DNA from 3 places in the Streptomyces sp. NPDC048483 genome. Region 1 is predicted to be linked to each of the others. Evidence: predicted binding sites of a transcription regulator. Region 1 holds the regulator's gene; each other region holds the start of a gene.

Region 1 (4,838 bases):
GTCCAGGCCGGCGCTCGGTTCGCCGGACTCCTCGACCAGGTCGCCGCAGAAGACGATCTCGGGGGCGCCGCCCCGGCCCGGTACGAGGACGGCCAGGTCGTGGGCGGTGTGGCCGGGGCCGACGTTGGCGAGCAGGACCGGTCGGCCGCCGAGGTCGACGGTCAGTTCGCCGTGGACGTGATGATGCGGCCGTACGAGCAGATCGGCGGCCTCCGCGGCGGCCTCCCGGTCGACGCCGTGCCGCACCGCGTCCCGCCGCAGCTCTTCCCGCTCGCGATGCAGCAGATCCCCCAGCCCGGCCGCGCCGAACACCTCGACCCCGGCGAAGGCGGCGGTGCCCAGAACATGATCGAAATGCGGGTGGGTGAGCGCGACATGCGTCACGTCCCGGCCCAGGACGCCGCGGATCGCGCGGCGCAGATCGGCGCCGTCGCGGAGGGACGCGCCGGTGTCGACGATCATCACGCCGGCCGACCCGGTGATCACGCCGATCGTCTCGTCCCAGCCGGGCATCCGCCGTCTGACCACACCTTCACCGAGCCGTTCCCACCCGGCCTCTTCCCAAGCAGTGCGCATACGGAGACGCTAGCTCTATCGCGATAGCGTTGCCCGACAGACCGGCCACAACGGCCGATCACGGTCATCGGGCGGCGGTCCGGCGACCGTTCGTCGCGGCTGCCCTTGCCGGAGCTGTGCTACCCGGCCGTACACTGGCTTCCGGGTCTGGCACTCGGCCCGTGTGAGTGCCAGGAGTGACGAGACGGCGACACAGCTGGACTGGAGGTGCGCAGGATGCTCAGTGAACGCAGGCTCGAAGTGCTGCGCGCCATCGTTCAGGACTATGTCGGAACGGAGGAGCCGGTCGGCTCCAAGGCGCTCACCGAGCGCCACAAGCTGGGGGTCTCGCCGGCCACGGTCCGCAATGACATGGCGGCCCTGGAGGACGAGGGTTTCATCGCCCAGCCGCACACCAGCGCCGGCCGGATCCCCACCGACAAGGGCTACCGTCTCTTCGTCGACAAGCTGGCGGGCGTCAAGCCGCTCTCCTCCCCGGAGCGGCGGGCCATCCAGAACTTCCTCGACGGCGCCGTCGACCTCGACGACGTCGTCGGCCGCACGGTCCGGCTGCTGGCGCAGCTGACCCGCCAGGTGGCGGTCGTGCAGTATCCGTCCCTGACCCGGTCCACGGTCCGCCATGTCGAGCTGCTGGCCCTGGCCCCGGCCCGGCTGATGCTCGTACTGATCACGGACACCGGACGGGTCGAGCAGCGGCTGATCGACTGCCAGGCGCCGTTCGGTGAGTCGTCTCTGGCGGATCTGCGGGCGCGGCTCAACAGCCGTGTCGTGGGGCGCCGGTTCGCGGATGTGCCGCAGTTGGTGCAGGATCTTCCGGAGTCCTTCGAGCAGGACGACCGCGGCACGGTCTCGACAGTGCTGTCGGTGTTGTTGGAAACTCTGGTGGAGGAGACCGAAGAGCGGCTGGTGATCGGCGGCACCGCCAATCTCACGCGCTTCGGGCACGATTTCCCCCTGACCATCCGCCCGGTCCTGGAGGCCCTTGAGGAGCATGTGGTGCTGCTCAAGCTGCTCGGGGAGGCCAAGGATTCGGGCATGACCGTACGCATCGGGCATGAGAATGCCCATGAAGGCCTGACGTCCACATCGGTCGTCGCGGTCGGTTACGGTTCGGGCGACGAGGCAGTCGCCAAACTCGGCGTGGTCGGACCGACCCGCATGGACTACCCAGGAACGATGGGAGCGGTACGCGCAGTGGCACGTTACGTCGGACAAATCCTCGCGGAGTCGTAAGTGGCCACGGATTACTACTCGGTCCTCGGCGTCAGCCGTGACGCCTCGCAGGACCAGATCAAGAAGGCTTTCCGTCGGCTGGCGCGTGAGCTGCACCCGGATGTGAACCCGGACCCGAAGACCCAGGAGCGGTTCAAGGAGATCAACGCCGCTTACGAGGTCCTCTCCGACCCGCAGAAGAAGCAGGTCTACGACCTCGGCGGCGACCCGCTCTCGCAGGCCGGCGGCGCCGGTGGCGGCGCGGGCGGCTTCGGCGCGGGCTTCGGCAACTTCTCCGACATCATGGACGCCTTCTTCGGCACGGCCTCGCAGCGCGGCCCGCGCTCGCGTACCCGCCGCGGTCAGGACGCCATGATCCGGCTCGACATCGAGCTGAACGAGGCAGCCTTCGGTACGACCAAGGACCTCCAGGTCGACACCGCCATCGTCTGTACGACCTGCACCGGTGAGGGCGCGGCGCCCGGCACCTCCGCGCAGACCTGTGACATGTGCCGCGGCCGCGGTGAGGTCTCGCAGGTCACCCGGTCCTTCCTCGGCCAGGTCATGACGTCGCGGCCGTGCCCGCAGTGCCAGGGCTTCGGTACGGTCGTGCCGACGCCGTGCCCGGAGTGCGCGGGCGACGGCCGGATCCGGTCGCGCCGTACGCTCACCGTCAAGATCCCGGCCGGTGTCGACAACGGGACGCGTATCCAGCTGGCGGGCGAGGGTGAGGTGGGCCCCGGTGGCGGTCCCGCCGGTGACCTCTACGTCGAGATCCATGAGCTGGCGCACCCGGTGTTCCAGCGGCGCGGCGACGATCTGCACTGCACGGTCACCATCCCGATGACGGCGGCGTCGCTGGGCACCAAGTGCCCGCTGGAGACGCTGGACGGGGTGGAGGAGATCGATGTCCGGCCCGGCACCCAGTCCGGCCAGTCGATCCCGCTGCACCAGCGCGGTGTGACGCATCTGCGCGGCGGCGGCCGCGGTGACCTGATTGTCCACGTCGAGGTAATGACTCCCTCCAAGCTCGATCCCGAGCAGGAGGAGCTGCTGCGGCGGCTGGCCAAGCTCCGGGGTGAAGAGCGCCCCACGGGCCAGTTTCAACCCGGACAGCAAGGGCTCTTCTCGCGGTTGAAGGATGCGTTCAACGGGCGGTAGGCAGTTGAGGGCCGGGGCCGGGCTGTGCCCGGTTTCCGGCCCGGCCCCGGTTCGGGGCGGGGCGGTGGGCGTGACACGATGTGGGCATGCCCACCCCGCTCACCGATCTCTGCCGCTACCCGATCGTGCAGGCCCCGATGGCGGGCGGCGCCGCCCGCCCGGAACTGGCTGCCGCTGTCAGTGAAGCCGGTGGTCTCGGCTTCCTCGCCGCCGGTTACAAAACCGCCGACGGCATGTACCAGGAGATCAAACAGCTGCGCGGGCTGACCGGCCGGACCTTCGGCGTCAACCTGTTCATGCCGCAGCCCAGCCTCGCCGATGCCACCCCCGTCGAGGTCTACCGCGAGCAGCTCGCGGGCGAAGCGGCGTGGTACGAGAGCCCGATCGCCGGCCTCGACCCGTACGGCGGCGCCGACGACGGCTACGAGGCCAAGCTGGCGATCCTGCGCGAGGACCCGGTCCCCGTGGTCTCGTTCGCCTTCGGCTGCCCCTCCCGCGCGGTGCTGGACGCCTTCGCCAAGGTCGGTACGTACACCATCGTGACGGTCACCACCGCGGCCGAGGCACAGGCCGCGCAGTGGTCGGGCGCGGACGCGGTCTGTGTCCAGGGCATCGAGGCGGGCGGCCACCAGAGCACCCACCGCGACGACCCGCAGGCGGACGGCACCGGTGCGGGCATCGGACTGCTTTCCCTGATCGCCCAGGTCCACGAGGCGGTGCAGATCCCGATCATCGCGGCGGGCGGTCTGATGCGCGGTTCGCAGATCGCCGCCGCACTGGCCGCGGGTGCCTCGATGGCGCAGCTCGGCACGGCCTTCCTGGTCACGCCCGAGTCGGGCGCCAACGCCCTGCACAAGCAGGCGCTGACCAACCCGCTGTTCACCCGTACCGAGCTGACCCGGGCGTTCTCCGGGCGCCCGGCCCGCGGCCTGGTGAATCGTTTCCTGCGCGAGCACGGCCCGTACGCACCGGCCGCCTACCCCGCCGTCCACCACCTCACCTCCGGGCTGCGCAAGGCCGCGGCCAAGGCGGGCGATGCGCAGGGTATGGCGCTGTGGGCCGGGCAGGGCCACCGGATGGCGCGTGAGCTGCCGGCCGGGCAGCTGGTCGAGGTGCTGTCGGCCGAACTGGACGTGGCACGCGCCGCGTTGAACCGGCCCGGCAACGGCGCCGGGGCCATGTCATGACCGCCCCCGTCTTCCTCGTGGATTCGCTCGCGGACGTACGGGCCGGTGGCACGCTGACCCTGGACGGGCCGGAGGGCCGGCACGCGGTGTCGGTGCGGCGGCTCCGGGTGGGTGAGGAGGTCGTGCTGACGGACGGTCACGGCAGGGGCGCCTATGGCGCGGTCACCGCCGTCGAGGGCAAGGACCGCCTCACCGTCGCCGTCTCCGACCTGCACACCGAGGCTTCGCCGACGCCCACCATCACCGTCGTCCAGGCGCTGCCCAAGGGTGACCGCGGCGAACTGGCCGTCGAGACCATGACCGAGACCGGCGTGGACGCCGTCGTGCCCTGGTCGGCGGCGCGCTGCGTCACCCAGTGGCGGGGCGAGCGGGCCGCCAAGTCGCTGGCCAAGTGGCGTGCCACGGCTCGCGAGGCGGGCAAGCAGTCGCGTCGCCTCACCTTCCCCGAGGTCGCGGACCCGCTGACCACCAAGCAGGTGGCCGGGCTCCTCGCCGACGCCGACTTCGCCGCCGTCCTCCACGAGGAGGGCAGCGCTCCGCTGGCCACCGCCGAACTCCCCGCCGAGGGCTCGATCGTGCTCGTCGTCGGCCCCGAAGGCGGCGTCTCCCCCGAGGAGTTGGCCGCCTTCGCCGAGGCCGGCGCCAAGCCGTACCGGCTCGGGACGACCGTCCTGCGCACCTCCACCGCCGGTACGGCCGCGA
Region 2 (4,838 bases), on a different contig from region 1:
AGACTCCCAGGACGGCCCGCCCCGCCGCGCTGATCTTCGACGACCCGCTGGACCAGCAGTCCTCGGACGACACGGACCGTGGCTGGGGCGAGCGCCCCGCCTCCTCCGGCAGCGCCGCCGATCTCGCCCGCTTCCTCGACGAAAAGCCGCCCCACCACCTCTGAGCGAGGCGAGGGGGCGGCGGTGCCGGTCCGTGGCGCTCGCTACTGTCGGCGCTGCTGCGTGATGACGGCGGCGGCCGTGGCCGACGCCGGCCCCGAGCCGTTGCGCTGCGCGAGGAGCGCGTCGCGGATCTCGATGAGCAGCTCGACCTCGGTCGGGTCGGCCGGGGCGTCGTCCACCGGCTGCTTCGCGTCCTGGCGGGCCTTCCACTTGTTCATCGGAAGGATCATGAGGAAGTAGACGACCGCGGCGGTGATCAGGAAGGTCAGCGCGGCGCTGAGCACCGAGCCCCACAGGATGTAGATCCCGTCGGTGAATTCGCCCGTCTTCGGGTTCGGGTGGCAGCTGGCGCTGAGGCAGGCCTTGTAGTGGTCGAGGTTCTGCGAGCCGAGTGCGCCGATGATCGGGTTGATCACGCCCTTGACCACGGCATTGACGATGTTGGTGAACGCCGCACCGACGACGACCGCGACCGCGAGGTCGATGACGTTGCCGCGCATCAGGAATTCCTTGAATCCCTGCAGGACGCCCTTGTTCTCGCTCACCTGACAGCCTCATTCCACGCTCGGTACGGATGGTGCGCCAACAATCGGCACCGCAACTTACGGCAGGGCAGGGCCGAGGTGTCCAGTCGCGCCACACGAACCAGCGATCGGCCGGAGCATCAGCGCGGATCTGACGGACGGGCTCTTCCCCAAGCTCTTGAAGAGCAGGGGGCACCCCCACCGCGGAGAAGTTTTGCGTGCGAGGGGAGGAGGACGCCACTCGATCTTGGGGCACGGCTACCGCCCGCCGGAGTGCGCCACTGCCGGGCATCCGGTCGGCGGTGGTGTTCGTACGGCACCGTACGAAACGCCGGCGGCCAGTGCTGCGGCGGCCATCGCCAGCCCCGCGGCGAGCAGCCGCCGACGAGTCGTCCGCTGCCATCGGCGTCGCCCGGCGCCGGAGCGTACCGGTGCGAAGTGGGGCACTTCACAGGGCGGGGGAATCGGGAGCGGCGGGTCGGGGAGGGGAGCCGGAGGGAGCGGAGCCGCGGAGAGCCGTGGATCGGTGGGGGCAGCAGAGGTGGGGGACATCGTCGTCACCGCCTGTCGGGTGCGTGCGGAATGCGGAACCGGCGATCACCACCGTGCCGGAACTCCGCGCAGCCCGCTCCAGGCTGTGGATGAACCTGTTGTTGTGGACAACTTCGTCACCCACGGGGGCCTCACGGCAGCTCGATGCCCAGGTCCCACCCTTCGAGAGCGCGCCCGCACTCGCAGTCGCGGGCAGCGGTGCCGGGGAGGGCGGCCACCGCGTCGAAGAGGACCTCGCGCAGTCGGCCGACGTTCTGGCCGAAGACCGTGAGGACCTCGGTGTGGGAGACGCCGTCGCCGGTCTCGGTGCCCGCATCCAGGTCCGTGACCAGTGTCAATGAGGTGTAGCAGAGGCCGAGCTCGCGGGCGAGTACGGCCTCGGGGTGGCCGGTCATACCGACCACCGACCAGCCCTGCGCGGCGTGCCAGCGGGACTCGGCGCGGGTGGAGAAGCGGGGGCCTTCCACGACGACGAGGGTGCCGCCGTCGACCGGCTCCCAGTCACGGCCTCGGGCGGCCGTCACCGCCGCCCGGCGTCCGGTGGCGCAGTAGGGGTCGGCGAACGCCACATGGACGATGTTCGGCACGCTGCCGCTCCACTTCGTTCCGCCTCCGCTCTCTGACGAGATTCCGGAAGCGGAGCCGGGCAGCGGTTCGCCGTCGAAGTAGGACTGGGCGCGGGACTTGGTGCGGTCGACGAGCTGGTCGGGGACGAGCAGCGTGCCGGGACCGTATTCGGGGCGCAGACCGCCGACGGCGCACGGGCCGAGGACCTGACGGACGCCGACCGAGCGCAGGGCCCACAGGTTGGCGCGGTAGTTGATGCGGTGCGGCGCGAGGTGGTGCCCGCGGCCGTGGCGGGGGAGGAAGGCGACCCGGCGGCCGGCGACCTCGCCCAGGAAGAGGGAGTCGCTGGGCGGCCCGTACGGGGTGTCCACCGTGATCTCGGTCACGTCGTCGAGGAAGGAGTAGAACCCCGAGCCGCCGATTACGCCAATCTCTGCGCCGGTCCCGGCGCCCGTCTCCGCGTCAGACATGCCGGTCACACTATCGGGGCGGTCCAGGCAGCCGCCGCAGAGGGCCGGAAAAAGCCGCGGACCCCGACGTCGGTAACGGCGGGGTCCACAGAAGTGCTGGTCAGGCGGCGGAGCTGCTGCCGGAGGACGACGAGGCGGCGGCCGGGGCGGACGCCTTCGAGTCCGAGCCACCGGAGGAACCGCTCGACGAGGCCGAGGACGAGGAGCTCGACGAGTCCGAGGAGGACGAGCCGCTCGAGGAGGAGCTCTTCGCCGGGCTGCTGCTGGACGACGAGCCGCGGCTGTCGTTGCGGTAGAACCCGGATCCCTTGAAGACGATGCCGACCGCGGAGAACACCTTCTTGAGGCGTCCGTCGCAGCTGGGGCACTCGGTGAGCGCGTCGTCGGTGAACTTCTGCACGGCCTCAAGGCCCTCGCCGCACGCGGTGCACTGGTACTGGTAGGTCGGCACTTGACTTCCTCCTGGCACTCTCACTCGTTGAGTGCTAACGACGTTCCATAGTGCAGTATTCCGGCCCGTCAGTCCACTGTGACCGGCATACGGTGACCGACCCCACGTTCGTATCCGGGGCCGGCTCCGCGTTCCGTACCGCGTCGGCTCAGGCGTTCGCCAGCTCCCGCTCCCGGTCCTTGGCGACGGCCACGGCCTGGTAGTCCGTGCCGTGGGCAGTGCTGCCGGCGACCACGGCCGACGCGTGCGGCCGCAGGTGCGCGCGCAGCGTCAGCAGCACCGACAGCGCCAGCGCCGTACCGGCCAGCGGCACCAGGAATCCGGCGCTCGGGCCGAAGCGGTCCGACAGCTGGCCGGCCGCGGAGGACGCGGCCGCCTGGCCCAGCGCGACCGCACCGGTCAGCCAGGTGAAGGCCTCCGTACGGGCGGCGGCCGGCACCAGCGACTCGACGAGGGTGTAGCCGGAGATCAGCGCCGGGGCGATGCACAGGCCGACGATCAGGCCGACGGCGGCCAGCAGCGGCACCGCGGTCACCGCCCACAGCGGGGTGGTGGCCACCGCCAGCAGCCCGAAGGCCACCAGGAGCCGGCGGCGTGGGCCGACCTTCCAGGCGATGGCGCCGCAGGCGATGCCCGCGAGCATGTTGCCGGCCGCGAAGATGCCGTAGAGGACGCCGTTGATGCCGGGGTGCCCGATGTGCTGGGTGAAGGCGGTCAGCGAGACCTGCATCCCGCCGAAGACGGTGCCGATGCCGAGGAACGCCACGATCAGGACGCGGACGCCGGGCACCGACAGTGCCGAGACGCGCGGCCGGTCGTCGGCCTGCGCCCGGTGGACGGGCGGCTGGGTGCGCCGCTGGGAGGCGAACAGCAGCCCGCCGGCCAGGGTGAGGACGGCCTCGGCGACCAGGCCGGCGGCCGGGTGGATGCCGGTGCACAGGGCGGTCGCCAGGACCGGGCCGACGACGAAGGTGAACTCATCGGTGACCGACTCGAACGCGGCGGCCGTCGGCATCAGGGGGCTGCCGCCCAGCCGGGCCGCCCAGCGGGCCCGCACCATCGGGCCGACCTGCGGCGTCGAGGCGCCGGTGGGGACGGCGACCGCGACCAGCGCCCACAGGGGGGCGTGTGCGAGGGCGAGGACGATCAGTGCGACGACGCCGACGACATGCATCACGACGCCGGGGAGCAGTACGGCACGCTGGCCGAAGCGGTCGGCGAGCTTGCCGCTCTGCGGGGCGCACAGCGCCATCGAGACACCGGTGGCGGCGGTTACCGCGCCCGCGGAGCCGTAGGAGCCGGTGGTGTGCTGGACGAGCAGGGTGATGCCGATCGTCAGCATCGCGAACGGCTGCCGGGCCAGAAAGCCGGGCAGCAGGAATGTCCATGCACCAGGGGTGCGCAGCAGTTGTCCGTAACCGGGACGGGAGTCCTTGACCGCGGATGCCACGGTCGGGCCTTTCTGCCGCCTGGTAGCGCGCCGCCGCAAGGTCGTCACGGGTACGCGCCGAGAGCTGTCCTCTCGCGCAGGACCGAGTGATACCGCGTGGTCCGCACTAAGGAAGTGGCTGCATGTGACGCAGAGGACCGCGGCCGCCGAGCGGTCGCGCCAGCTCTGCTTCAGGCAGAGGTGGTTCGTTTATTGCTCCTTCATACTACAGACCGAGGCGCGTGAAGTCCTGGGATTAACCAGGGCTTCACGCGGATTTCCTTGGGATTCATGGAGAGATACGGCACATACCGGCTGGTCGGCGCCAAGTCCGGCACGCCGCGGCCGTCATCCGGCCTCCCGGCGCCCGCCCCGGTGCTCCCCGGCCCCGCCGTTCCGCCGGCCGCCGCCGGGTCCGCCGTGTCCGGCCGCCCCCGGCCCCGTCCCCAGCCCCGTCCCCAGCCATCCGGCCAGCTTGCCGCCCTGCGAGACCGCCTGGAGCCGCCGCTCGGCCGCATCCCGTACCGGGTCGGTGGCCACCACCAGCAGTTCGTCGCCGTGCCGCAGCACGGTCGTGGGTGACGGGACGAAGCTGGAGCCGTCCCGTACGACCAGGGTGACCGCGGCGCCGGCGGGCATCCGCAGCTCGCCCACCTCGACGCCGTGCATCCGGGAGCCGGGAC
Region 3 (4,838 bases), on a different contig from region 1:
TGCCGGAGACAAAGGTGGCGGAGAATTCGCGCAGGTCGGCGTCGATGAAGCAGACGATGTCGCCGGAGGTGGCGAGCAGGGAGCGCCACAGGACCTCGCCCTTGCCGGGGAGAGCGGGAATACGGGGGAGCACGCTGTCCCGGTGGACGACCCTGGCGCCGGCGGCCGCCGCGACCTCGGCCGTACGGTCGGTGGAGCCCGAATCCAGCACCACCAGCTCGTCGACCAGGGGGACGGCGTCGGTCATCAGGTCCCGGCGGATCGCCGTGACGATCGCGCCGACCGTGGCCTCCTCGTCGAGGGCCGGCAGGACTACGCTGACCGTGCGGTTCGTCTGGCGCTTGGCCTCCAGCAGCCGCCCGAGTGGACGGTCGGCCGCCGACCAGGAGCGGCTGCCAAGCCAGCGCTCCACCTCTTCCAGCACGTCTACGACTCCTTGGTGGCCGCCGGATCAGCGGCGCATGGGTGATCCATTGTGTGATCCATCTCGCGGTGCGGACGACTATCTCAAGTGTCAGTGCCTTCGGTTACAGTCTTGAACAACGCGGATGACCGTCGCATGCCGGGGTCACCGCCACAAACGCCTGGGTTTCGGCCCAGTGCCATACCGCTCATCCAGAGGGGCAGAGGGATACGGCCCGTTGAAGCCCCGGCAACCCTCCAGCCGGTCTCCGCCGCAGTTACAGCGCGCGCGAGGCTCCCGGCTAGGGAAGGTGCCAAGTCCGTCTCGCGGCGAGATGCGTCGCGAGGAAGATGAGGAGAAAGGGCCTCGCCTCCATGGCTGTGCAAGTCACCGAAACCGCCGCAAATGCTCCCACTGTCGCTCTGGGCCCGGCCGTCGCGCTCTCCTGCCGCGAGTGCGGGCAGCGCTTCGATCTCGGTCCCATTTTCGCCTGCCAGGAATGTTTCGGGCCGCTCGAAGTGGCGTACGACCTCCCGAGCGGCGACCCTGAGGGCCTGAAGAAGCGGATCGAGGCCGGCCCCGACAACATCTGGCGCTACGCCCCGCTGCTGCCCGTCCCCGCCGATGTGGCCGACAAGCCGAACCTGAACCCCGGCTTCACCAAGCTGGTCAAGGCCGACCGGCTCGCCGCCGAGCTGGGCATCACCGGCGGCCTGTACGTCAAGGACGACTCCGGTAACCCGACGCACTCCTTCAAGGACCGCGTCGTCGCGATCGCGGTCGAGGCCGCCCGCGCCTTCGGGTTCACCACCCTGTCCTGCTCCTCCACCGGCAACCTCGCGGGCGCGGTCGGCGCCGCGGCCCGCCGCGCCGGTTTCAAGTCCTGCGTCTTCATCCCGCACGACCTGGAGGCCGGCAAGGTCGTCATGGCCGCGGTCTACGGCGGCGATCTGGTGGGCATCGAGGGCAACTACGACGACGTCAACCGCTTCTGCTCGGAGCTCATCGGCGACCCGCTGGGCGAGGGCTGGGGCTTTGTGAACGTCAACCTCCGCCCGTACTACGGCGAGGGTTCCAAGACGCTGGCGTACGAGATCTGCGAGCAGCTGGGGTGGCAGCTCCCGGACCAGATCGTCATCCCGATCGCCTCCGGTTCCCAGCTCACCAAGATCGACAAGGGGCTGAAGGAGCTGATCGCCCTCGGCCTGGTCGAGGACAAGCCCTACAAGATCTTCGGCGCCCAGGCCGAGGGCTGCTCGCCGGTCTCCGCGGCCTTCAAGGCCGGGCACGACGTCGTACGCCCTCAGAAGCCGAACACCATCGCCAAGTCGCTGGCCATCGGCAACCCGGCCGACGGGCCGTATGTGCTCGACATCGCGCGGCGTACGGGCGGTGCGGTGGAGGATGTCAACGACGAGCAGGTCGTGGACGCGATCAGGCTGCTGGCGCAGACGGAAGGGATCTTCGCGGAGACCGCGGGCGGCGTGACCGTCGGCGTCACCAAGAAGCTCGTCGAGGAGGGTCTGCTCGACCCGGCCCTGACCACCGTCATCCTCAACACCGGTGACGGCCTCAAGACGCTTGACGCCGTCGCTGCCGGGCCCACGGCCACCATCCGGCCGAGCCTGGACGCGTTCCGCGCGGCCGACCTGTCCGGCTGAGCCCCGGCCCCTCCCCCCTGAACTCGTACCCCGCAGTCGCTGGAAGGCAGAACCCATGAGCGTCAAGGTCCGCATCCCCACCATCCTCCGCACGTACACCGGCGGCGAGGCCGAGGTCGCCGCAGAGGGCGCGACCCTCTCCGAGGTGATCTCCGACCTGGAGAAGAACCACACCGGGATCGCGGCCCGTGTGCTGGACGACGCGGGCAAGCTGCGCCGCTTTGTGAACGTCTATGTCAACGACGACGACGTCCGCTTCGAGCAGGGCCTGGAGACGCCGACGCCGGACGGCGCGGGCGTCTCCATCATTCCGGCGGTGGCCGGCGGCTGCTGAACGAGTTGATTTGCGCCATCTCTCGTCCTGCGTGACTGGAATTGCCCCATCCACCCAAAAGTGGATGGGGCAATTCCATGTCGTGAAAGGCGATACCATGGGGGCGATCTTCTTCGTACGAGCCCTCGTACAACCTGCGTATGACCCTCGTACGACTCCGCGCGCGTGCCCCACGCATATCTGATCGCGATGAGTTGTGCCCGAAGCGTGTGCAGGAATTGTCGGATACGTGAGCTATGCCCGGCCCGACTTGCCCTGGCGTAATGCGACTTGGCTGCATAATTGCGGATTCTCCGGCGCCGGAATTCTCGTCCGATTGACCTGTTGCGCTGGGCATTGGTGCAGATACATTCAGCGGCGGTCGACGCGTTCCGGCGCACACCCCACGGGCCTTTCGAGGGGTGAGGTCTGACCCGGGTCCGCGGAGTGCGGTCCTGCGCAAGGGCCAGTAATAGGGGAGTTAGGCATGGCTCAGGGCACCGTCAAGTGGTTCAACGCGGAGAAGGGCTACGGCTTCATCGCGGTCGACGGTGGTGCGGATGTATTCGTCCACTACAGCGCGATCCAGATGGACGGCTACCGCACCCTTGAGGAGGGTCAGCGGGTCGAGTTCGAGATCTCGCAGGGCCAGAAGGGGCCGCAGGCGGACATGGTCCGGGTGGCCGGCTGAGGCGCCGACCGACTGCAGCGTCAAGAAGGCCCGCACCCCTGAGGGGGTGCGGGCCTTCTTGCGTGCGGGGCGGGTAGCCACCCCGGCCCCCCAGCCCCCCGCCCACCCATCCGCACGCTTGCACTCGAGGGGGTCGAGTGCTAATCATTGCGTTAGCACTCTCCGGGTGAGAGTGATAACCAAGGATCGGGTCGGCGAGGTCCGCAGATCGGGTGGGGCAAGGAACCACACGGCATGCAGGCCGTCCGTCGCGGGCGCCAGCGCGGTCCGGAGCAATCCACCCCGATGTCCGGGAGGACCACTTCACATGGCCAAGATCATCGCGTTCGACGAGGAGGCACGGCGCGGTCTCGAGCGCGGGATGAACCAGCTCGCCGACGCCGTCAAGGTCACCCTCGGCCCCAAGGGCCGTAACGTCGTCCTCGAGAAGAAGTGGGGCGCCCCCACGATCACCAACGATGGTGTTTCCATCGCCAAGGAGATCGAGCTCGAGGACCCGTACGAGAAGATCGGCGCCGAGCTGGTCAAGGAGGTCGCGAAGAAGACGGACGACGTCGCCGGTGACGGCACGACGACCGCGACCGTCCTGGCCCAGGCTCTGGTCCGCGAGGGCCTGCGCAACGTCGCCGCCGGTGCGAACCCGATGGCGCTGAAGCGCGGCATCGAGACCGCCGTCGAGGCCGTCTCCGCCGCCCTGCTGGAGCAGGCGAAGGATGTGGAGACCAAGGAGCAGATCGCCTCCACCGCCTCCATCTCCGCCGCCGACACCCAGATCGGCGAGCTCATCGCCGAGGCGATGGACAAGGTCGGCAAGGAAGGCGTCATCACCGTCGAGGAGTCCCAGACCTTCGGTCTGGAGCTGGAGCTCACCGAGGGTATGCGCTTCGACAAGGGCTACATCTCGGCGTACTTCGCCACCGACATGGAGCGTATGGAGGCGTCGCTCGACGACCCGTACATCCTGATCGTCAACTCCAAGATCGGCAACGTGAAGGACCTCCTTCCGCTGCTCGAGAAGGTCATGCAGTCCGGCAAGCCGCTGCTGATCATCGCCGAGGACGTCGAGGGCGAGGCCCTGTCGACCCTGGTCGTCAACAAGATCCGTGGCACCTTCAAGTCCGTTGCCGTCAAGGCCCCGGGCTTCGGTGACCGCCGCAAGGCCATGCTCGGCGACATCGCCATCCTCACCGGTGGCACCGTCATCTCCGAGGAGGTCGGCCTCAAGCTCGAGAACGCCGGTCTCGACCTCCTGGGCCGCGCCCGCAAGGTCGTCATCACCAAGGACGAGACCACCATCGTCGACGGTGCCGGCGACAGCGACCAGGTCCAGGGCCGCGTCAACCAGATCCGTGCCGAGATCGAGAACAGCGACTCGGACTACGACCGCGAGAAGCTCCAGGAGCGTCTGGCGAAGCTGGCCGGCGGCGTGGCCGTCATCAAGGCCGGTGCCGCCACCGAGGTCGAGCTCAAGGAGCGCAAGCACCGCATCGAGGACGCCGTTCGCAACGCGAAGGCGGCCGTCGAGGAGGGCATCGTCGCCGGCGGTGGCGTGGCCCTGCTCCAGGCCTCCGCGGTCTTCGAGAAGCTCGAGCTCGACGGTGACGAGGCGACCGGCGCCAACGCCGTGAAGCTCGCGCTGGAGGCCCCGCTCAAGCAGATCGCCGTCAACGGTGGTCTCGAGGGTGGCGTCGTCGTGGAGAAGGTGCGCAACCTGACCGTCGGTCACGGCCTGAACGCCGCCACCGGCGACTACGTCGACATGATCGCCGA

The links. The regulator HrcA, encoded in region 1, represses chaperone genes, less so after heat shock. The targets are predictions, from matches to a motif close to TTNGCACTCNGNNNNNCNGAGTGCNAA.
Region 2: the regulator HrcA is predicted to act here: its motif matches at 2,738-2,764, upstream of AB0D04_RS24275 (FmdB family zinc ribbon protein).
Region 3: the regulator HrcA is predicted to act here: its motif matches at 3,186-3,212, upstream of groL (chaperonin GroEL).

The regions. Positions count from the first base shown of each region.
Region 1 covers NZ_JBEZJZ010000086.1:7,857-12,694, reverse strand. Annotated here, with positions in the region: gene AB0D04_RS31700 (MBL fold metallo-hydrolase) at 1-576, opposite strand, end outside; gene hrcA (heat-inducible transcriptional repressor HrcA) at 793-1,809, shown strand; gene dnaJ (molecular chaperone DnaJ) at 1,810-2,949, shown strand; gene AB0D04_RS31685 (nitronate monooxygenase) at 3,036-4,136, shown strand; gene AB0D04_RS31680 (16S rRNA (uracil(1498)-N(3))-methyltransferase) at 4,133-4,838, shown strand, end outside.
Region 2 covers NZ_JBEZJZ010000051.1:46,811-51,648, forward strand. Annotated here, with positions in the region: gene AB0D04_RS24260 (hypothetical protein) at 1-164, shown strand, start outside; gene mscL (large conductance mechanosensitive channel protein MscL) at 204-707, opposite strand; gene AB0D04_RS24270 (S-methyl-5'-thioadenosine phosphorylase) at 1,370-2,275, opposite strand; gene AB0D04_RS24275 (FmdB family zinc ribbon protein) at 2,376-2,726, opposite strand; gene AB0D04_RS24280 (MFS transporter) at 2,875-4,176, opposite strand; gene AB0D04_RS24285 (potassium/proton antiporter) at 4,504-4,838, opposite strand, start outside.
Region 3 covers NZ_JBEZJZ010000014.1:71,353-76,190, forward strand. Annotated here, with positions in the region: gene AB0D04_RS10555 (glucosyl-3-phosphoglycerate synthase) at 1-424, opposite strand, end outside; SAM riboswitch class I at 609-760, shown strand; gene thrC (threonine synthase) at 778-2,064, shown strand; gene AB0D04_RS10565 (MoaD/ThiS family protein) at 2,120-2,398, shown strand; gene AB0D04_RS10570 (cold-shock protein) at 2,865-3,068, shown strand; gene groL (chaperonin GroEL) at 3,376-4,838, shown strand, end outside.